2 regions of the Thalassotalea sediminis genome follow, and region 1 is predicted to be linked to the other one. Evidence: riboswitches for the same ligand, from Rfam matches in the RefSeq annotation. Region 1 holds a riboswitch; the other holds the start of a gene.
What was found. Region 1 has a riboswitch for cobalamin ahead of QUE09_RS14445 (ABC transporter ATP-binding protein). Riboswitches for the same ligand answer to the same signal wherever they lie in the genome.

Region 1 (12,101 bases):
AACGGTCGGCTAATATATTTAACGCGCGTTTGTTGGGCTAAAACATCTATTTTAGTCAAGCTACCATAACCAATTGATAATTGTGTATACCAGTTGGGATTGCGTACATTAATGTTTAGAATTAACGCGAGTATCATGCGAATAACGCCACCATGGCAGACAACGAATAAATCACCTTGGCTCTCTTCAAGCTGCTTTAACAGCGTCTGCCAAGCTTGATTCACTCGATATACGAATCCAGTTAGTAATTCTGCATCCGGTAATGGATGTTGCACAGGATCTTGCCAAAACCTTTCCAATTGACACCAAGGATCTACCTGTTGATAAAGCTCATCAAAATTTACGCCATCATAACGTCCAAAATTCATTTCTTTTAAAGTCGGTAGCAGCATAGGTTTGGGTAACGAAAGTTCAGTCGACACTTGATCTGCTAGCGTGCTACAACGTCTTAGCGGCGAACTAAGAACAGCAACAGGTATACGCTCCTGCAAGTTAAAGAAATAACCTACTAATGCTGCCAACTGTTTGTTTTCTTGTTCATCTACACCAACGTCTGTATGGCCATATAACGCAGCTTCACCTTGTACTTTACCGTGTCGCATTAAAAATATATTAGCCATGTTCACTGCCTTTTAGTGTCAAGGGTAACCCCGCTGTTACCAGAGTAACTTGCTCTGCTACTTTAGCTAATTTCTGGTTAAGCCAACCGGCATGATCAACAAATAACCTTGTTTGTTCACCCAAAGGTACAACCCCTAAGCCAACTTCGTTAGCAACGACAACAATCGTTAAACGCTTACTGTGTTCACTGAGCACATGCAATAAATCAGCAATACGTGCAGTAATTTGCTGCGATTTATTTTCATAATTTGCGTCGAGGCTATCTAGGCTCATTAATACGTTATTTATCCAAAGCGTTAAACAATCAATCAATACCGTACTATGATTAGGAAGCTCCAATAGCGCTTGTTCAATATCAAGAGGACATTCAATTAACAACCAATAATGTTGTGCCCTATCTTTTTGATGTTTAGCAATACGCGCTTGCATTTCATTATCGTAAGCCTGAGCGGTCGCTAAGTAATAAGGGCTACTGTTGCCAGCATATTCACACGTACGGCGTTCAGCAAAAGATGATTTACCACTTCGCGCGCCACCTAACACTAAATGGATCACGTATTACCTCCCATGGTAAATGCAACAATAATCAGATAAATGAACAGCTCTGCTATTTGTTGGCAAGCGCCAAGACAATCACCAGTGAAACCACCAAGTCTCAACGTCAACCACTGTCGAAACAAGACTCTAAATAACCACAAAACACCAAACATGGTCATTATAAATCCGAGATTCGCTAAAGTTTCAGGAAGTAAGATTAAAGGAAGAACTCCGACTACAAGCACTATCAAGCAATCTAGCAGACCTTGCTGTTGTGCTAGCGGCTTACTTTTACTGCCTTTTTCCTCTGATACATAAGGTGTACTTATTATTAGGCTAGCAGCAATGCCCCTTGAAAAACCATGAGCAAACAGCAATGCAAATGCCATAAAAGCGGTATCTGCAATTTGCGTTAATAAAGTGAATTTCAGCATCAGTGCTAAAAACAAAGTGATAGCGCCATACGTACCTAATCGGCTATCTTTCATAATGGCGAGTTTAGCTTCAACGGTAAAACCACCTCCCATACCATCAGCCATGTCGGCAAGACCGTCTTCGTGAAAGGCGCCAGTAAGCAATGTGCCAACAATCATTATTAATACTATGGCGACATTAACGGGTAAAAACAGTGAAAACATGAGATAAAAAGCGAATAAAATAGTGCCGACTAACAAGCCAACAAGCGAAAAGTAGCGTGTCGCTTTATTCAGTTCTGATGCTTGAAAGTGGCTTATATTACCAACAGGTATTCGTGTAAAAAACTGGCAAGCCATTCGAAACATGCGCCATTGTCTAGTCACGAAAGCTAAAGACATTACACCGTCACCCCAGCACTTTCAAAGCTAGCCATGTCATTATAAAAACTCATTGCTGCTTGTAGTAACGGATATGCTAAAGCTGCGCCAGTTCCCTCACCTAAACGTAAATCTAGCTTTAATAGTGGATGCGCGTTGAAATTAGCCAGTATTCTTTGATGTGCAAATTCATCTGACTGGTGCGCAAAAATAAGGTAATCTCGAATATTAGGCGCAAGTTTTTCTGCCAATAGTGCAGCCGCACTTACAATAAAGCCATCGACTAAAATTGGCACTCCTTGCTTTGAACTCGCTAGCATTGCACCTACAATATGGGCAATTTCGAAGCCACCTAATTCTGCAAGCTGAGTATAGGCTTGATGCTTTTTCTCGTTCAATGAAAGGCGATCAAGCCCACGTTGGATCAACTGCTTTTTCAGGTTTAATTGCGCTTGCGTAATGCCAGTGCCTAACCCTACTGATTCTTGTGCAGATAAACCAAGCACAGCAGCAGTGATCGCAGACGCAGCACTGGTATTAGCAATGCCCATTTCACCAAACATGAACAGGTTGCAACCTTGCTCAATAGCTTGTAATGAGATTTTTTCACCAGCAGCAACACAAGCATCTACTTGCGCTAACGTCATTGCAGACTGTTCACTAAGGTCATGCGTCCCTGCACCCACTCTTGATTCAATAAAATTATGGTGTTGAGCTTGTAACTCAGCGGGTAGCGGTGTGCACATGCCGGTATCTACCACTTGAAAATCAATATTATGACACCGACAAAAGCAGTTTATCGCAGCACCTCCGTTAAGAAAGTTAACCACCATTTGAAAAGTAACATCGCTTGGTGCAATACTAACGCCTTTTGCAGCAATGCCATGGTCTCCTGCAAAAACAATAACTCTCGGCGTTAATTTGTCTAGTTGTTGCCACTGACCATTACGTTGGGCCTGTATATTCGCTAATTTAGCCGCGAGCTTTTCAATCGCGCCTAATGCACCAAGCGGTTTTGTTTTTTGGTCTATTTTAGCCTGTATATCTGACGAATATTGTTGTGAAACCGGAGACACCTCAAACATTCTTACATCCTTCTCATAAGAAATAGAAAAAACACACTACCAATAACAGAAGTGATAACACCGATCGGTAACTCTTGGCCTGACAAGATAGTGCGCGCGACAACATCGACCCAAATCAAGAAGACCCCTCCCACTAAGCCAGCACAAACCATCAACTTTGCCGTTGTTAATCCAAAGAAGGGCCGAACAATATGAGGGATCATCAACCCTACAAACCCAATACCTCCACAATATGCAACGATAACAGCGGTCATCGCAGCACAAATACACAGTGATAGCATACGAATAAACGCAACGTTGACGCCCAGTGTTCTCGCGCCTTCATCGCTAAGTAATAACGCATCGAGTTGCCTTGAAAAAATAATGGCAATCAAAGTACATATAACGACAACCGGTGCGATTAGAAATAACGCATCGTAATTCGACCTTGCTAATGATCCCATCATCCAAAAAATAACGCGATTCGTGGCAAATGCCTCACCGAAGTACAAAATAAAGCTAGTAATGGCACTTAACAAAAAAGAAACAGCGACGCCAGCCAATAATAAGTGCTCAACGCGACGCCAGTTATTGTTCATTAAAATAGTCATTACAATAAAAACAGCGCTAAGTGCACCTAAAAATGCCGCTAGCGGTAAAGAAAATGTCTGAAAGTGCTCAGGTAACAAACTTGAGATTGTAGCGCCGAGTCCAGCGCCTGCGACAATACCAAAAAGGTAAGGATCAGCTAAGGGATTTCGAGTAACATTCTGCATTAATGCCCCGGCAGCTGCTAAGGCAAATCCAGCTAATAAGCCCATTAAAACTCTAGGTAGTCTAATTTCAAGTAAAATAGTTTGATAGATTGGCTGTTGGCATTGCGCACTTACACATTGCCAAACCTGAGAAAAACCAATTTCTGTTGTACCAAACCCCATAGAAAATAACAGTGATAGCAGTACAATAATAGATAGCACCAAGATACCAGGCATAAAAGGTATACGCGTATTCATTAGCAATGCCCACCAAAGGTTACCCGTAATTTCCCGGTAATGGGGTTGTTATCAACCAAACATTCCATTTGAAAAACCTGTGTTAACAGTTCAGCCTGCAACACCTTTTCAGGCACATCAAATGCTATCACTTCGCCATGAGACATAAGCATAATACGCTCGCAGTACAAGGCAGCCAGATTTAGATCGTGTATGGTCATCACTAGGGTTAACCCCAAATCTTTAACGATAGATAAAATTTGATGCTGATAAAAAATATCGAGATGGTTTGTTGGCTCATCCATAATCAGAATTTCGGGCCGTTGAACAATCGCACGTGCAATTAAACATCGTTGTTGCTCACCGCCAGATAACGTATTGAAAGCCTGATGTTGCTTATCAATTAAATCCACACGCTCTATTGCTTGACGTAAGGTTGTTAGATCAGCCTGAGTACTCAAATCAAAATAATTCTTGTGTGGAATAAGACCCATTTTAACCACGTCAAATACGGTCAAATTGAATACAGACTCTCGGTGTTGACTTACCACCGATATCTTTTGTGCAATTTCGCGTCGACTGAAGTCTTCAAGCGGTGTGTCTATAAGAGAAATAGAACCTGATTGAGGAAAATACTCTCGATAAAGGCATTTTAAAAAAGATGTTTTACCTGCACCATTAGGTCCGAGGATGCCAACAGTTTCGCCAGCATTCACTGCGAAATTAATACCTTTAAGTATCAATTTTTCATCAACAGACCAAACGAGATTTTCCGCACTTAAATGTAACAAAACACCATTACCTATGAGTATGCGTGCGGAGGTCAGGTTATTAATAGCGATGCTTGATAATAACTTAACTATGTTACCCGCACAGTTAGTAAATATCTTTTCATGGCAGGTCTCCTGACTTTTAGGGATGTCCCAAGATTTACCTTCCCAGTGTTAACACCAGTGGTTTTAAAACTCAGCCCTAATTACAGTTGCGGGAACAGTTGTGGAATTACACCACATTCCCTTTTAAGCCTTGGTGTTTTTACACATTTTGTCGGTAAAAATTTAAGGCACCATAAAAATTGCGGCTACTCTACCACAGTCAGTATGACAACACCAGAACTCAGCATTCTAGGTGGCTATGAGTAAATTTGAATAAAGGAGAGAGAGAACGAGATATAGACTTTCTAATAGAATAAACATCCAAACATAGGTTGCTTCATGCATTATCAAAAGGCTATAAATAGCCTTGGTTAGCGATAATATTACCTAACCAAGGCTTGCATTTACAACGTTAAACCTAATTTTTTAACGACTTGTTCAAGGTGAACCATCGCTTCTTTTGTTGGCCCAGGGTAGTCTCCCATAATAGGCACATTGCCTATATAACCAATATCTTTCATTCCGGCAGGACTAGAAAAGAATGCAGCCAATACTAATGATCTAAAACGAGAAAAAGCAGGAATAATTTGTGCAAATTCTTCGTTTTTAACATTTTTGTCATAGGCGATATCATCAATAATCATTAACTGCTCTGCAGAAGATAACTCATTAAAGGTTTTACCAAACCTCAACTTGGCTTCATCACCAATCCACAGCAATGTAGATAGGATAGTTGTTCTATCTCGCTGTTGTCTGCTGTATGGAGCACTTACCCATTCATCTACAACATCAGGCACGCCCACTTCACTTCCAGATGGTACTTCTCCTTCGCGTGGAACGAGAATATCGGACAATGTCGCCACTAAATTTAACTGTGACTGAGTCAGTGTTTTTGGCCAAGGTGATTTAGGTGGAATAATTAAGTTTGGATCTTTGCCGTATCCTTTGGCAGTAATTGGTGACAATTTTAACGTTGGCCAATGTCCAATACCCTTGGTGAGTTCTGTCTCAACAGCAAACGCAACGCCGGCAGGTATCAGACTGCTCGCTGAAAGCGCGCCTAGCCATTTTAACGATTCGCGGCGCGATAACTTAACTTCATATTTCTCCGTCATATTATAGCGCTCCCTTTTTCATTTGTTCAGATAACCATGAGGCATTTCTCATCGCTAATGTCATAATTGTTAACGTACAATTTTTATGTGGATTTGAAGCAAATACACCAGCGTCCATAACAAATAGATTGTCACAATCCCAAGTTTGTCCCCACTGATTTGTTACCGAATCTTTTGGTGATGCCCCCATGCGAGTAGAACCAACTTCATGAATAATTTGCCCACCTTTTAGAATCGCTTTTTCAGCAGACGGGAGAGGGTGGTTTATAGTCGCCCCCATCGTTTCTAATATTTCTTTTGCCGTTTTTAAGCCATGTTCTACTTGGTTTAATTCATGTTTAGACCATTTCCAATGAAACTTCGCAACGGGGATCCCCCATTTGTCTTTAACGTCTTCATCAATTTCCATATAACAATGCTCATTAGGTAGCATTTCACCACGCAGACTTAAATAAACAAAAGCACCATATTTATCTTTAACTTGCTGTTTTAATGAAGAACCATAACCTTGCAGTCCAGAACTTACGCCTGAGCCTGGCTGTTTAAAACCACTACTGATCTCAAAATGATAGCCTCGTGGAAAATCTAGTTCGTTATTAGCATGTGCTTTATGTCCCCACCATGGAATAAACAGATGATTTGCTGTATGCCCATCTTCGTTATACTTAGGTCGCCCTGCTAACGATGGAATAAATGCACCAAGCCCAGTGCCCGTTGAATCCATTATATTACGTCCGAGCTGACCACTTGAGTTTGCAAGCCCCTTCGGATGATGTTTACTTTTAGAGTTCATCATTATACGCGCTGATTCACAGGCACTCGCTGCTAAAATAACAACCTTAGCTTGCAAGCTTACTTCTTCGTGAGAGTTTTTATCAATATAAGTAACACCTGTCACTTTACCTTGATCATCTACCGTTACATTTTTAACCATGGCATCGGTTACGACTTTAAGGTTTCCAGTGGCTTTTGCCATGGGAATTAGTGAAGTTGTCGTTTGAAAGGCCGCACCAATAGAGCAGCCATGTCCACAAGGGGTTGCATAAAAACATGCTTGGCGATCATCTTTAGCCCGCGTTAATACAGCTCTATGCATTGGTGCTGTTGGAATGCCTAGTTTTTTCGCTGCAGCCGCCACTAACAATTCAGGAACACGTGGTTTCGGTGGTGGCTGTAATACCCCTTCTGATGAATCTGGCATATCATCAAGGCCTGTATTGGTTCCACATACACCAACGAGCGATTCCGTTTTATCATACCAAGGAGCAAGTTCATGATATTCAAACGGCCAATCTGCACCTAAACCATCGCGCGATTTCCCCTTAAAGTCATGCTCACTAAAACGCAACGAATATCGCCCCCAGTGATTGGTTCGTCCACCAAGCATACGTGCACGCCACCACAAAAACTCTGAATCTTCGCCTGTTGTATAGGGTTCACCAGGCACACTCCAGCCACCATCAACAGTCGCGTCATAAAAACCAAAATCTTTGTCGACATTACCAGACCCCATAAGCGGTGCTTCACCATTAGTTTTAAACATGGGTGTTTCAGTCTTGGGATCGTAGTCTCGACCTGCTTCTAACATCAATACTTTATGGCCAGCCTTGGTTAATACATAAGCAGCCATCGCGCCGCCAGCACCAGAACCAACAACTATTACCGGATATTTATTTTCGTTCATCGCTACAGCTCTTTAATTTTTATATTTTTAAAAGCAACAACATCACCGTGGTCCTGCAAACCTATGAAGCCTTTTGTTTGTTGACCAAACCCTTGCCATGTTGCAAATTTACTTTTGGCAACTAACGACTGCCAACGTTTACTGCCAATAGTAATATCTGCAGTTTTTACGTTGTTTTGCCAAACTTGAAGATGTCCGTTTTCCAAACGAATACGAATTTTATTCCATTTACCTGCCACTTTATGCGAATTTGCAGGCGATGAAATCATATCGTAAAGCGAGCCTGAAAGGTGCGTTGGGTTTTTATTGTCACTATGACGTTCATTATCTAGAATTTGAATTTCGGGTGCGCGTGAATATACGTATTTTTCTTGTTCATCGACACGAATAAAAATGCCACTGTTACCAGCTTCTGAAATTAACCAATCGAGTTTCAATTCAAAATTTTCGTAACTAGACTTGGTAATGATGTCGCCACCACCTTTACCCGTTAACGTTAGCGCACCATCAATTACTTGCCACTTTTCACTTAAAGCAGACTGTTGGTAATTACGCCATTGCGTTGCCGTTTTACCATCAAATAACAGTTGCCAGCCTTGTTCTTTTTCTTGCTCAGTTAACATATTACTACCCTGAGCACTAGCCACCGTTGATACGATAAGGCAAGCACTTGATAGTAATAAGGGTTTTATAACACTCGTTGCTTTTTGTAAGGTCTTTTTTATTATCATTTTTTTGCTCTTATATAATCATTTATAGTTTTTCTAATATTTTATCTAGACCATGCTTTGAGGCTAACACCGCTTCCATTGGTGTAAGGCCATTAGGATATTCTTCTTGTTCTACAACAATCCATAACGTTCCCCCAACAGCAATATTTGCTTTAGTGAGCGCCAACCAATCAATGGTATCTTTACCAATAATAGGCAATTTACCCGTGGTACCTTCTGGTAAGCGCACTTTATAATGCGTCGTTAACGTTCTACCTGGATAACGTTTTACGTACTCGACAGGATCTTTACCAGCGTATGTTGTCCAACCAACATCTTGCTGTAATACAACATCTGATGAGGTATTAGTGGCGATATAATCCCAATATGTTGTACCTTCAAAGTTATTAAACTCTTGATCATGATTATGAAAGCCAATACGCATTCCGTGTGGTTTTAATTTTATAGCTAGGTCATTTAGTAAACTAACAACTTCTTTAACACCGTCTGGATGCCAAGCTCGCTCGTCCCAAGGCACGATTAACATTGTTGCGCCAATAGCCTTGTAAAACTCAACCGTTTTGGCAAAATTTTCTTCATTAAGTTGGTCGAAACCTAAATGAGCACCGCTTGCTTCAAGTGCCTTTGACGATAAAAAGTTTTTTAATGCTTTTGGATCATCCTTAAACGGGCCAAAAGCACCTGCAAATTCAACGCCTTGAAATCCCATTTCTGCGAGCGAAGACAATGTTTGTTTGAATGAGGCGTTAACATCATCCTTTACCGACCAAAGCTGTACACTTAATTTAGGTAGCACGCTTTGTTTTTCATTCGCGTATGCAGCATTAGAAACAAACGGCAAACATGCACAAAGCAACGTTAAAAGCTTATTTTTCATTTTATTATTCCTTATCATTTAAATTCGTTTAGCGTTCATTTCTTTTACTGCGAAATCAACCGCCCTTACGGTTAACGCCATAAAAGTTAATGAAGGATTTACGACAGCAGAAGAACAAAAACTCGCACCATCTGTAACAAACAAGTTAGCAATATCATGCGTTTGATTAAAACCATTCAATACTGATGTTTTTGGATCACGTCCCATGCGCGCAGTACCAACTTCATGAATTGCAAGTCCTGGTGGTGCACCATCAATAGAGTTGTAGCTTCGAATGTCTTTAAGACCTGCTTTTTCAAGCATATCTTTAGCGGTATTTTCAGCATCAGCCATCATCAATATTTCATTTTCTGACCATGTACAATCAATATGTAATTGAGGAATTCCCCATTTATCTTTTTTGGTTTTGTGCAATGCCACGTGATTTTCAAAACGTGGCAACATTTCACCTTGTGCCATCAAGTTAAAATACCAGTCTCCAGCTTGAGTCAGGTTTTCTTTAAAACTGACACCGATACCTTTGGTATTTGCTTTACCTTTCCAGCCTCCTCTACCTGCACCACCAGCGAGCGCATACCCTCTAACATACCCTTCTCGGTAACGCTTAGGCTCAAATTGGAAGTTTGGAATATAAATGCCCGTTGGCCTTCTACCCGACACAGTTTCATCTTCAAAACCTTCAACACGCCCTACAGCACCAGCATTGTAATTATGGTCCATTAAATAATGACCAAGTACACCTGAGCTATTGGCAATACCATTAGGAAATTTCTTTGAGGTTGAGTTAAGCATGATTTGCGTTGACCCCAGTGTAGACGCACATAAGAAGACAACTTTTGCGTAATATTCACGTGTAGATAAATCGTCATTGTCAATTACTCTGACGCCTTTTACACGATTCGTTTTCTCATCATAGATAAGGCTATGAACGACACTATTTGGCGCAATATGCAGATTCCCTGTTTTTGCTGCCGCAGGTAACGTTGAACTTTGTGTCGAAAAATAAGCACCAAATGAACAACCTTTTTGACATTCATTTCTCGCCTGACATTGTACACGCCCTTGTGATAAATGTAGCTCAGTTGATTTGCTTAAATGCGCTGTTCGCCCCATAATCATCGGGCGATCTGGAAATAACTTCGCAAACTTTTTTTGCAACAAAAGTTCTGGCGAACTAAATTCAAAAGGCGGTAGAAATTCACTGTCAGGCAATTGCGGCAAGCCATCATAATTTCCCGAAATACCTGCATGTTTCTCAACATGTGAATACCACGAAGCGAGATCATCATACCTTATCGGCCAATCATTACCGTGGCCATCTAGCTTGTTAGCATTAAAATCATGATCACTAAATCGATATGACTGGCGATGCCATAGTAATGATTTTCCACCGAGTTGATTTGCACGGATCCAAGAAAAGTTAGTTCCTTTTTCTGTCTGATAAGGTAAATCTCTATCGTTGCCAAAAAAATGCTTGGTACCATCGTGAAATGCATAGCATTGCTGTTGAATTTTATATTGTTGTTCAACCAACAAATTATCCACCTTCATGCGATTTGGATACTCCCAAACGCCCTTTCCTTCGGTTGGATAATCTTTTTGATGTTCAACAATACGACCGCGCTCAATCATGAGTGTTTTTAAGCCTCGTTCACAAAACTCTTTAGCCGCCCAGCCGCCGCTAATACCTGAACCGACTACAAGGGCATCATATTCTTGTTCGCTTTGTTGAATGTATAAATCTTGCTGCATAGTTTACCTCTTCTTTAAAACCGCTAAAGCGACAATGGCTTAATAGTAAGCTAATGAACCATAAGCCTTTCCTATGGATTCATAAGGTACAGAACCTTTAAAACCACCGGGGATGGCTTGGTAAGCCAGCACTTGAGTAGCGCCAATCTCAGTCGTTAGATAACCAAAAACGATCAGTGACTTTAACGTTTTAAATTGCTGTTGATCTGTTATTGAAAAACCAAACTCTCCAGCTTCTAGTTTTTCAAGTACCAGTGTTTGTTGCTTTTTAGGAAGAGATACAAACAGCTTTTTATACTGTAACTGAGCAATATCATTAATCTTAGTAACAATAGCTAACGAAGCTGTTTGTTCCGCTTTGCTATGACAAACAACTAATTGGTGATCAACAAAACCATGCACATCAAGTTGCGCAGCACTCGGGGTATCTGTTTCAGGTATAATAGTTTCACAGATAGCGTAAAGCGTAGCGAACTGCTCCTGACTAAACAGGCGTCGTTCAGCGGCCTTATCTTTTTGTTGATATTCAAACGCAGCGGCTAACGCGTTACCTGCGGTAAGTTGCGTAACGGCACTTGCCCCCATTAGCGCTGTTAACCCTTTTAAAAACTGTCGTTTATTCGCTGTTTTAGCTAATACATTTTTGCTCATATATCCCCCCAGTTAATCGCTTATTAAGCGATAGTTTTTCTCTTACGCATATAAAGCGTTAAACCAGCAAATGCAGCGATAAGAATAATTGGAAAAATTGAAAGATTAGAAAGTGCGGCTTGACCAGCAACTAACTCAGCTAACTGAGGATCAGGGTTAGTTGCAAGCGCAGTTTGTCTCGCTTCATCAATCCATTGACCAATAATGGGGTTCCACATACTTACGGCAAACATACCTGCTCCGCCCATTATAGACATGCCTAACGCGCCTGATTGCGGTATATTTTCGGCAACAAAGCCAATCATTGTTGGCCAAAAGTAAGTAACACCTATTGCAAATATCAAGGCACACACATATACCGCGCCACCTGTTGCAAAGCTCATCGCATATATCCCAATTGTTGTAATA
Region 2 (12,101 bases), 1.9 Mb from region 1:
CGTTGAACAAGCTTTATACTTTTAGGAATATCTTCTATATCAACCGCTTGACCGCATCCCATTAAGGTTCCCTGTAACGTTTGACCATGATATTGCGCGCAACCACCTATCGTACGATGCATTACGGTTGCGCCTGCTGCCATCACCCAGCCGCCATTGTGACTTTTATACTGTCCACCTTGTTGAAAAGCATTTTTAAGTGCCAGTAGCACTTGTCCTTGTATCGCATATAATACAGTACAAACTTTTCCGGAAAAAAAACCGAGCAGATCGTCTAATCGTGCACTCGCATAACCAAAAGACACATATCGAGCGCTCTTATATCCCCACATCGCATCTAAGGTATTTGCTAATCGATGAACAATCACCAAAGGGATGCCACCAATAAGGTAATACGTTAGTGATGCAATAACACTGTCATGACCATTTTCTAATATTGACTCTACCGTTGCCCTTGATAGTGCTTTTGGTGTAAGTGTACTTGTTTCTCGACTTACTAAGTACCCCGTATAATGCCGCGCAGCTTCCAAGTTATTCTGTAACAGGGGCTGATAAACTTGCATACCGTGTTCTTTCAAACTTCTGAGCCCTAATGCTAAATAAAGCATAATTGCATCAACAATTATCTGAATAACGACACTAAAATTACTAAAATAAAAATAATAAATCATGGGTACTGGCAACACTAATAACAACCAAGCGATTAAACCAATAAACTGACTAAATTTACTGCGCTTCAATATCCGATCATTAGACGGGTAAGTGCTAAAATTAGGGTTAAGTTTTTCTTCTAACGCTGCACTTAAACGACCAAAAAATACAAGATAATGATATTTTTTGGCTTCGCCTAATTGCGCATCTAAAAATAAAGCAAGTACTAAGGTTAAGGTTACAGCAAACGCTGAAAGCATTGAAAGATTAAACTCAAATAAATCAAACATGCCAGTTAATTTACTTGTTGAAAAAACGGCGCAGTAGGTTGATAGTTCAATGTTATAACACAGCCGTTTTGATAAAGTTCGTAAGCATTCACCTCTGACTTTTCACCTAACATTGCCAATAGGCACCTTAATGCCTCACCATGAAAAATAACCAAAATCTTACGACCTAAATATCGTTGACTAATATCTTTTAACGCGTGATATATTCTTGCGCTGCAAGCATTAGCACTTTCTCCATTACGAGGAGTAAAATCGGTTACTTGCTTTAAGGCTTCGTGATATTCAGGGTAACATGCAATTTCTTGTAGTTTTTTTCCTTGCCAGTCACCAAGGTTTCGTTCCATCAAACGCGGTTCAACGACATCGTCAACTTTTAACATTGTTTGGCAGATACGTGCCGTAGCTTTTGCTCTTTCTAACGGTGAAGACACAATAACATCAATCTTTTGATCGATCACATGTGCTAAAATTTGCTGCGATTGAGACTTACCAAGTTCCGTTAACCCGCTATCTAAGTGCCCCTGAAATCGCCTCTCTTTATTCCAATATGTTTCGCCGTGACGAGCTAAAAATAAGACTGTTTGCAATTAACGTTTCCTTTCGTAGGTATAAACATAACGCTGAATATGCTCAACTGTACGTGTTATTTGTGTCAACGCCGTTTTTAAATAACTGTAGCGTTAATTGAGGGTTACTTGGAAAATACCAGTGCATGTACGATGCGAGAATATTTTTGTATCGATAAACATATTCCCCTGCCCTTTCACTGGGGTGATGTTTGCTTTGAGAAAAGGGCGCAATCTCAATATTAGCACGAGAATAATGAAAGCTATGTCCACGTATTACCTGTGTTGATTTTGACGACTCAGTGCACATAGGTAGTTCAACCGATTGTGATCCTATAGCGGCGAGTTTTTCCTGCATCACCGCCTTACCAGGCACAAGGCCGGCCATTGGATAACATTGGCCATCAAGATCAGTTAACTGGTCTAATAGATATAACATACCACCACACTCTGCGATAATAGCCTTACCGCTTTCTACGAACGCAGTAATATCATGTAAAAAGGTGGTATTATTACTCAATTGCTCAGCGTACAGTTCAGGGTAACCTCCCGGGATGTACAAAATATCACCGTTAGGTAACTGCCTATCGTTAAGTGCGGAACAATACACAATATTTGCACCTGTTTGCTGTAAGAAAGCAATATTTGCAGCATAGATAAAACTAAAAGCACTATCTTTTATAATAATGATCGTTGTGCCAATCAATGTACCTTCAATTAGCGCATACTGACTGTTATTTTCTACATCATAAAATGTAACTGCTTTCGGTAACTCCGTTAATGCTGTATGTTCAATATGACTCGCTGCAATATCGAGTTGTTTGTCAATATTATCGAGTTCTTGAGCTTGTACTAACCCTAAATGACGTTCAGGTAGCGAGATGTTGGCATCGGTAGGTATACGACCATAAAAACAATAATTATCTGGTAAGCTCATTGCCAATAGCTCTTCATGCCGCTCGCTGTTAACTCGATTTGCTAACACGCCCGAAAATGGTAAGTCAGGTCGAAAATTAGCTAAGCCATGAGTAACCGCCCCAAACGTTTGAGCCATTGCTTTAGCATCAATCACCCCGAGCACAGGAATAGCAAAATATGTAGCTAAATCAGCACTACTTGGTGTGCCGTCAAATAGCCCCATGACACCTTCAATTAAAATGAGGTCTGACTGTAAAGCGGCTCGATAAAGCAACTCTTGACAGCCTTGTTCACCCACTAGCCATAAATCCAATTGATAAACCAACTCACCACTTGCCTGTCGTAATATCATCGGGTCGATAAAGTCTGGACCAACTTTAAATACTGTTACTTTACGCCCTTGATTACGGTGATAACGTGCTAATGCTGCCGTAACCGTTGTTTTACCTGATCCTGAATGCGGCGCAGCTATCACTAATGCAGGACATGTTGCGCTATCGCTGTTTGTACGACAAGGCTTTGATTGGAAAACATGTTCACTTTTATCTGTTGTCCGCTTCATTTTTAAACCTTACCATTCCTTAATTTTGCAATGAGTTTATTGGTAAAAAAATGGTTCATGGTAAAGTCCAAAACAAAGGCAACAAATACGTAAAAAATAGGGTTTGATATTGATCGTAAGTAATATTTATCTACACGCGAGGTATATTCTGCCCACGATAAGTTTGAAAAATTGCCTGAAAATACGTAATAGCTACCATTTGAAATGAAGAATGCAATCGAGCTAGCAACAAATAAACCTAATGCAACTTTAGCAAAGTTCTTTAGGTGTGATGTTTCATACCACATAGGTTTTACATATCTCCCTATGCTAAACATTACGCCATAACTTAGCACTAAAGCAGGGTAAGATGTAGTGATACAGTCACCAAATTGTCCACGCATATACGAAGCACCAAGATCTATGGCAACCGTTAACAGATAATAAAACCAAAAGGCCTTTATGCTGCGTAAATACATTCCCGCTAAAAAAAACACCGCTATCGAGGCACTTGGCAGATTATGCAAACTTGAAAAATGTTGCCCACGCGTAGCGAGTAAAAGTAACGTAAGGATAATAAATATGGCACTTAAAATACCATATGCATGTGTAATCTTGACTGATTTCATAACATTCCCGTTATTGAAAATTAAATTTCACGGTGTTTGAAATCAAAGTTGAGAACGGTCGAAGAGTCAGGTCATTTTAACATTACAGACAGTAATCGTATCAATGCATCCATAGGTAACATTCGTATGCACCTTGGATTAATTACAACCATTTACAGCTCTGAATACCGCCCACCGCAGTTGTCGAGTAATCGTTTAGGCCGGTCTCCGGACTCCTGATCATCGCGTCTGCAACACCTTCCCATATTTCGAACCAAACGTAATGACTCGTTTCTAAATACAGTGGTTTTGTTGCTGCTCACAGTTACCGTTGCGGGGGCAGTACTGGTTTTTCACCAGTTTCACGTTTCATCGTCAATAAACACCGTTCACTATATATGAACTTATGATTATCTAAGACACCTAAATCAGCGCTGATACTACGTGATAGCTGCCGTTAGTTCAACAGTTAATGAACTAAAACGTCTTGTCGATAAAACAGGGAAACAACTTAATTGATACCGTTAAAAATACGTTTTACGGGCAAAGCCCCCTACTGAACGAGCACCACCTCACTATGGGGGTTAACATTGACAATAAAAAAAGGGTAATAACATCACTGTTATTACCCTTTTTTTATTGTCAAAGCTAAATACTTAGAAGCCTTAGTGATTCTCAGATACCATATTGACGGTGTATCTTGGGATCTCAACAACTAAATCTTCATCTGCAACAATAGCCTGACAGCCAAGGCGAGATTCAGGTTCTAGACCCCACGCTTTATCTAACATGTCGTCTTCAAGTTCGTCACTTTCTTCTAACGAGTCAAAGCCTTCACGGATAATGACGTGACATGTTGTGCATGCACATACTTTTTCACAAGCATGTTCAATATCTATGTCATTTTTCAACGCAACATTTAGTACACTTTCACCCTTTTCCGCTTCTAATACGGCACCATCAGGGCATAATTCTTCATTCGGTAATACGATAATTTTTGGCATGATTGTCTCTTTACTCTACTATAAGTCGTCAACCGTATGGCCTGACAATGCTTTATTAATCGAAGCATCCATTCTGCGTTCTGCGAATGTCGCTGTTTTTATATTTACTTTCTCAATCAATTTTTCTATTGCGTCAGTATCCTGCCCTTGGCTAGCCTTAGCAAGATCTGCAAGTGCATTTTCTATCGTAGAAACTTCTTGTTCAGAGAGTAATGCACTATCTGCAGCTAATGCTGCGTTGACTGATTCTATAACACGAGCGGCTTCCACTTGTTGCTCTTTAAGCATACGAGCTTGCATATCTACTTCTGCATTTGCTACTGATGCCTTCAGCATTTCCGCAATTTCATCGTCCGCTAGACCAAATGAAGGCTTAACTTCAATGTTTGCTTCAACGCCTGTTGATTTTTCCATTGCATTCACGGCAAGTAAACCATCTGCGTCTACTTTAAATGTAACACGAATATGAGCTGCTCCGGCAGCCATAGGTGGAATGTCATGTAATTCAAATCGTGCAAGTGATCGACAATCATCAACAAGTTCTCGTTCACCCTGCAATACGTGAATGGCCATCGCTGTTTGACCATCTTTAAACGTTGTAAACTCTTGTGCCTTGGCGACAGGAATCGTTGTGTTACGTGTGATCACTTTTTCAACAAGCCCCCCCATAGTTTCAAGGCCTAATGATAATGGAATAACGTCAAGTAATAACATATCACTGTCAGGTTTATTACCTGCTAATATATCCGCTTGAATTGCGGCGCCTATAGCGACAACTTTGTCTGGGTCAATAGATGTTAGTGGTGTTTGTTTGAAAAAACTTTCTGCTTCAGCGCGTACCAATGGAACACGGGTCGAACCACCAACCATGACCACTTCTTTAACATCTTGAGCACTAATGCCGGCATCTTTCAATGCTCTGCGACATGCACGCATTGTTTTCGTTACTAACGACTGAATCAACTGTTCAAAAGCTACTTTAGTGATTTCACCCTGCCATAATTCATTATTTTCAAGTGTTAAGGTAAAGTCATAGGTATCTTGTGACGATAATGCTTCTTTCGCCTTCGTGGCTTGCTCCAGTAGCTGACGTTCCATCGATGTTGATAGTGGACGAGATAAACCAGCACGTTCAACCATATGATCTACAAGTACAAGATCAAAGTCATCCCCTCCTAGCGCAGAGTCACCACCTGTTGCCAATACTTCAAAAACACCTTTATTTAAGCGTAAGATAGAAATATCGAAGGTACCACCACCTAAATCGTATACAGCAATAACGCCTTCTTTGCCACTATCTAAACCATATGCCACTGCAGCTGCTGTTGGTTCGTTTAGTAATCTTAATACATTTAAACCCGCCAATTTCGCCGCATCTTTAGTACTTTGGCGTTGTGCATCGTCAAAGTAAGCAGGTACAGTTATAACAACGCCCGTTAACTCGCCACCTAGTGCTTTTTCAGCTCTTTGACCTAAGTGTTTAAGTAATTCTGCTGACACTTGAACAGGATTTATTGTACCACTTCGCGTTTGAATACTAGGATGAGAATCATCACCGCAAAATGCATAAGGTAATGATGGATACTTCGCTTGAATATCTTGTAAAGAACGACCAATTAATCGTTTCGCTGATACTATAGTATTTTCAGGATCCGATACCGAGAACGCTTTGGCATCATGCCCTACTAATGTTTCGTTCTCTTGATAACTAACAATCGAGGGTAATATATCTTGTTGATTTTCGTTTGTTATCGTTTCGGCTAAACCGCTTTTTACCGTCGCGATTAGCGAATTTGTAGTACCTAAATCGATACCTACAGCTAATTTATGTTCATGAGGCACAGTACTTTGACCAGGTTCTGCAATCTGTAATAACGCCATTGTTGGTCTCTTTAACTCTGTCGGTTTAGTTCGGTAGGTTAATCGTCAAACAAAAGATCTTCTAAACGATCCAACTCTACATGTAATTTTTGATAAAATTTCAGTTTACGCAATAACTCACTCGCTTGCTCATTTGACTCTTGTGTATTTTCTAAAATTGCGGCTTGCATTGCTTTTAAGTGCTGTTCAAATTCTACTTCCAGTACTTTAGATGCTTCAAATATTGCACTATCAACATCATCAGCAGATTTTACGTCATCAAGCATTTCGCGCAACTCCATCTGCCTCATTAAAAACATGTTATCACTAAAAGACGCTTGTTCACTTGGCATACTAACATTGCGCAATTCAAGCATATATTCCGCACGTTTTAGCGGTGTTTTTAGAGTTTGGTATGCATCATTAATGAGCGTAGATTTTTTTGCGGCTAACAACTTATCTTGACCGCCAGCGTGCGCAAAGCGATCTGGGTGTACAGTTTTTTGAATAGCTTGGTAACGTTCAGTTAAGGTATCCAGATCTACGGAAAAACTTTCTTCTAATCCGAATATTTCAAAATAGTTCACGGTTGTCACTTCGTTTAGATTAATGAGCGTATTAGCAAGTAAGCTTGGCAAAAGCTAACGTTTAAACGTTAAAGCTTTCACCACAACCACACTCACCCTTTGCATTTGGGTTTGTGAATTTAAAGCCTTCATTTAATCCTTCTTTGACAAAGTCTAATTCGATGCCATCGAGGTATACAAGGCTTTTACCGTCAATAATGATATTAACGTCATCAATTTCAAACATCTTGTCGTCTTCATTTAACTCATCTACAAATTCAAGTACATAAGCTAAACCAGAACAACCCGTTGTTTTTACGCCTAATCGAAGACCAAGCCCTTTACCACGATTAGTGATAAACGACTTGACTCGTTCGGCTGCTGCCGGTGTCATTGAAACTGTCATTCAATGCCTACCTTATTCACCGTGTTTGGTGCGGTAATCTTCAATCGCGGCTTTGATCGCATCTTCCGCTAAAATAGAGCAGTGAATTTTCACTGGCGGCAATGCGAGTTCTTCAGCGATGTCAGTATTCTTAATACCTGACGCTTCATCAATACTCTTACCTTTAACCCATTCGGTTACAAGAGAACTAGACGCAATTGCAGAACCACAACCATAGGTTTTAAATTTAGCATCTTCAATAATACCTTCTTCGGTAATTTTTAATTGAAGCTTCATCACGTCACCACATGCTGGAGCACCAACCATTCCAGTTGCCACTTGCGGATCTTCTTTGTCAAATGAACCTACATTACGAGGGTTCTCATAATGATCAATTACTTTTTCACTGTAAGCCATAATATTCTCTCCTGATAACGCGAACGTATTAGTGCGCTACCCATTCAACTGAATCTAAATCAACGCCATCTTTAAACATTTCCCAAAGCGGAGACATCTCACGTAAATGTGAAATCGCTTTAGAAATAATACCTATGGCGTAATCAATTTCTTCTTCGGTAGTAAAGCGACCAAAACTAAAACGAATTGAGCTATGTGCCATTTCATCGTTTAATCCTAGTGCGCGTAAAACATATGAAGGTTCTAAACTTGCTGATGTACATGCTGAGCCGCTTGAAACCGCTAAGTCTTTTAACGACATTATTAACGATTCACCTTCAACAAAATTAAAACTGACATTTAAGTTACCTGGGTAACGTTTATCAAAGTCACCGTTAACAAATACCTGCTCTAAATCTTTAATTCCGGCCCATAAGCGATCACGCATTGCCGTAACATGCGCTAAGTCTTGCGCCATTTCTTCTTTTGCAATTCGACATGCTTCACCAAAACCAACAATTTGATGTGTTGGTAATGTACCACTTCTCATACCGCGTTCATGACCACCGCCATGCATCTGCGCTTCTAATCGCATGCGTGGTTTACGGCGTACATACAACGCACCAATCCCCTTAGGACCGTACATTTTATGTGCAGAAATAGACAGCAAATCTACTTTTAGGTTTTGCATATCAATAACAATTTTGCCAGCACTTTGCGCAGCATCAACATGAAACGCGATCTTACGAGCGCGGCACATTTCACCTATTTCAGCAATATCTTGGATAACACCAATTTCATTATTTACGTGCATAATGCTCACAAGCACTGTGTCATCACGAAACGCTGCTTCTAATTTCTTAAGATCAATCAAACCATTGTCTTCTGGATCTAAGTATGTCACTTCAAAACCTTGACGCTCTAATTCACGACAAGTATCCAGTACCGCTTTGTGCTCAGTTTTACAGGTAATAATATGCTTACCTTTTTTACTGTAAAAATTCGCTACACCTTTGATTGCCAAATTGTTTGATTCTGTCGCACCAGAAGTAATGACAATTTCACGCGGATCGGCATTAATAAGATCTGCAATTTGATTTCTTGCGATATCAACTGCCTCTTCAGCCTGCCAGCCGAACTTATGCGAACGAGATGCCGGATTACCATAACAACCATCGGTTGTCAGGTATTGCATCATTTTTTCAGCAACACGCTTATCTACTGGTGTCGTTGCTGAATAATCAAAATAAATAGGAAGCTTCATTGGCTAACTGTCTCCAACTTAATCAACATACACTGCGCTAACAGTTCTGTATTATGTTCGTTGCGATTAGGGTCTCATGTGCGTGTTTTTCGTCACGCTTTTGCAAGTTGTCTTGGCGCTCAGAGACCTGCTTAACATTTCTTTGTTCGACAAGTTCCGATAAAGAAATGCCTTGTAAAAATTCTTCGATTCGATTGCTTAAATCTGTCCAAAGTGAATGTGTTAAACACTGATCACCCGACTGACAATCTCCCTTCCCGCCACATTTTGTAGCATTAATACTCTCATCAACAGCTGTAATAACATCAGCTACATAAATTTGAGCAGAACATTTTCCTAAGCGATACCCTCCGCCAGGACCTCGAATACTATTAACAAGCCCATGCTTGCGTAATCGAGAAAATAATTGCTCTAGATAGGATAAAGAAATCCCCTGACGTTCAGAAATATCAGCTAAAGAAACTGGCCCATCTGCTGCGTGTATTGCAACATCAAGCATCGCTGTAACGGCATAACGCCCTTTAGATGTGAGTTTCATTCTCTACCCCAATAAAATCGCCGCGCAATTTTACATAACCTTATAAAATAGTCAAATAAATACCTGAGCAATATAGTCAAGTATTGTACAGAACTTAGTATAATATGCAATGAATACTTGAGCAAATTACTCAAGTATTTTTAAGGAAGAGTACGAAATTCTCAAAAGAATAAAACTAAGCCACACAAATCATTAAATTTCAGGATCAAATGACGTTATTCTTTCTTTACGCCGTGTTGCTGCTGCAGCTTCATCTTCAACAAACTCTCCAACGCGTAATTCAGGCAAGGCATCTTGGCACACTTCTCCACCCATGCGATTTATCTCTTTGCAAAGGTCAGCGACTTTGTTATCCATTAGATGAACATGGTCAAGTAATCGGCCAATCGCCTTAGCTACTGGATCAGGATTATCTGCAGAAACAGCGTATGCATCAAAACCATACTTTTCAGCAGCTTTTTCTCGAAACTCATCAGTACTTGTTTTCTTGGCGTTAACTATTTTTCCAGGAATACCTACTGCTGTTGCGTTATCAGGTACATCTTTAACGACAACAGAGTTTGAACCTACCTTGCCATAATCACCAATTCGAATAGGGCCTAGCACTTGTGCGCCTGCACCGATAACAACATTATTACCTAACGTTGGATGACGTTTGCCTTCTTTCCAGCTTGTTCCGCCTAACGTAACACCATGGTATAGCGTTACATCATCGCCAATTTCTGCTGTTTCACCGATAACAATCCCCATACCATGATCAATAAAGAATCGACGACCAAGTTTAGCACCAGGATGAATTTCAACACCAGTTAGCCAACGTGAGAACGTTGAAAGTAAGCGTGCAAGTAACTTCCAGTTATTGCGCCAAAGTTTATTGCTTAACCGGTGGATCCAAATAGCATGCATACCAGGGTAATTGGTCAGCACTTCAAACGTATTCCTCGCTGCAGGATCGCGATCAAAGACACTTTTAATATCTTCTTTGATTCGACTAAACATAATTTCCTCTTCCTTAAAACAACTGGTGGCTGTTTATTTCTTTGCTGATTTTTCAACTGATGACAAAATACCACGCCACATTTTAACTTCTTTACTATCAGGTCTTGCACGATTAATAAAACGGCGCAATTTGGTCATCACTAAACCTGGATGACTTGGCACAATAAAGCCTGTCGCTTTTAATGCTTTTTCAAAGTGCTCAAACATTCTTTCTGTTTCATCTACGACCGGATAATCTTCAATATCATTCGTTTCATATTGCTCATTTTGTTTAGCAAGATATGCCATTCGCACTTCATAGCTCAATGTTTGCACTGCCATTGCTAAATTGAGTGAGCTATATTCTGGGTTTGCAGGAATTTGCACATGAAAATGACATAACTGTAATTCTTCATTTGTCAGCCCACTACTTTCACGACCAAAAACTAATGCGACCGGATAGTTTTCAGTTTCAGCGATCATCTTTTCACCACAAGCTCTTGGTTCAAGCATGGGCCAAGGTAAAGTGCGAGAACGAGCACTAGTCCCCACGACAAGTCCACAATCGGAAACAGCTTCTTCTAGTGTATTTACAACGTTAGCATTTGCTAATACATCTGTTGCTCCCGCAGCGAGCGCTTGCGCTTGACCATTAGGCAATTCAATAGGGTCAACTAAATAAAGCTGTGTTAAGCCCATCGTTTTCATTGCTCGTGCCGCAGAACCTATATTGCGACAATCTGAAGTGTTTACTAAAACAATACGTACCGAATCTAACATTACCTTAAAATCTCTTTACTTGGTTAATCAGCAATTCAAACAACCTGATTAACTATCTAGATGGCTAAAATTGTCGATAATGTTACCACAAAAACGATAACGCTGTACGCTAAAAAAAGCACGGAAATATTGTCTTTTCCATAGAGCTTATCTTTCTGAATTATGATGATATTATCTATCAATGCACTTGCAGAACATAATTTAACCAACTAACTTTCTTAGGACGCTCGCTTTTATAAAACGTATTTGCTATAATCCGCCGCCGAATTCAGAGTGTTGGATTCGAGATTCGTTCTTTTACAAAGCTGTTTAAACTATTAAGGTATTGTTATGCACCCGATGCTAAATATTGCTGTGCGCGCTGCGCGTAGTGCTGGAAATATTATTTCTCGTTCATTCGAACAAGCAGATAAACTTGAAATTGAATCAAAAGGTATCAATGACTTTGTGACAAACGTTGATAAAATGGCAGAACAAGCCATTATTGATACAATTCAAAGATCTTACCCTGATCATGCAATTATCTGTGAAGAATCTGGTGTTATTAAAGGTAGCGATGAAGACTACCAATGGATTATCGATCCTCTTGATGGTACAACAAACTTTGTAAAAGGCATTCCTCACTTTGCCGTTTCTATCGCATTAAAAGTTAAAGGTAAGCTTGACCAAGCAGTTATTTTTGATCCAATTCGTGGCGAATTGTTCACAGCAAGTCGCGGTAAAGGTGCACAATTAAACGGCTTTCGTATTCGTGTA

Region 2: it holds a riboswitch for cobalamin, as region 1 does, so the genes downstream of both, QUE09_RS05210 (hypothetical protein) here and QUE09_RS14445 (ABC transporter ATP-binding protein) in region 1, are expected to answer to the same signal.

What each region holds. Positions count from the first base shown of each region.
Region 1 is NZ_AP027361.1:3,158,295-3,170,395, forward strand. Features, by position in the region: gene QUE09_RS14420 (histidine phosphatase family protein) at 1-620, opposite strand, end outside; gene cobU (bifunctional adenosylcobinamide kinase/adenosylcobinamide-phosphate guanylyltransferase) at 613-1,176, opposite strand; gene QUE09_RS14430 (adenosylcobinamide-GDP ribazoletransferase) at 1,173-1,973, opposite strand; gene cobT (nicotinate-nucleotide--dimethylbenzimidazole phosphoribosyltransferase) at 1,973-3,037, opposite strand; gene QUE09_RS14440 (FecCD family ABC transporter permease) at 3,040-4,029, opposite strand; gene QUE09_RS14445 (ABC transporter ATP-binding protein) at 4,029-4,799, opposite strand; cobalamin riboswitch at 4,887-5,094, opposite strand; gene QUE09_RS14450 (gluconate 2-dehydrogenase subunit 3 family protein) at 5,288-5,998, opposite strand; gene QUE09_RS14455 (GMC family oxidoreductase) at 6,000-7,682, opposite strand; gene QUE09_RS14460 (3-keto-disaccharide hydrolase) at 7,685-8,413, opposite strand; gene QUE09_RS14465 (sugar phosphate isomerase/epimerase family protein) at 8,436-9,290, opposite strand; gene QUE09_RS14470 (GMC oxidoreductase) at 9,309-11,042, opposite strand; gene QUE09_RS14475 (gluconate 2-dehydrogenase subunit 3 family protein) at 11,082-11,693, opposite strand; gene QUE09_RS14480 (MFS transporter) at 11,717-12,101, opposite strand, start outside.
Region 2 is NZ_AP027361.1:1,147,760-1,159,860, reverse strand. Features, by position in the region: gene QUE09_RS05225 (CobD/CbiB family cobalamin biosynthesis protein) at 1-941, opposite strand, end outside; gene QUE09_RS05220 (histidine phosphatase family protein) at 947-1,528, opposite strand; gene QUE09_RS05215 (cobyrinic acid a,c-diamide synthase CobB) at 1,572-2,987, opposite strand; gene QUE09_RS05210 (hypothetical protein) at 2,990-3,595, opposite strand; cobalamin riboswitch at 3,777-3,980, opposite strand; gene fdx (ISC system 2Fe-2S type ferredoxin) at 4,240-4,578, opposite strand; gene hscA (Fe-S protein assembly chaperone HscA) at 4,597-6,459, opposite strand; gene hscB (co-chaperone HscB) at 6,498-7,025, opposite strand; gene iscA (iron-sulfur cluster assembly protein IscA) at 7,087-7,410, opposite strand; gene iscU (Fe-S cluster assembly scaffold IscU) at 7,423-7,806, opposite strand; gene QUE09_RS05180 (IscS subfamily cysteine desulfurase) at 7,835-9,049, opposite strand; gene iscR (Fe-S cluster assembly transcriptional regulator IscR) at 9,087-9,587, opposite strand; partial or broken gene cysE (serine O-acetyltransferase) at 9,780-10,598, opposite strand; gene trmJ (tRNA (cytosine(32)/uridine(32)-2'-O)-methyltransferase TrmJ) at 10,620-11,345, opposite strand; gene suhB (inositol-1-monophosphatase) at 11,676-12,101, shown strand, end outside.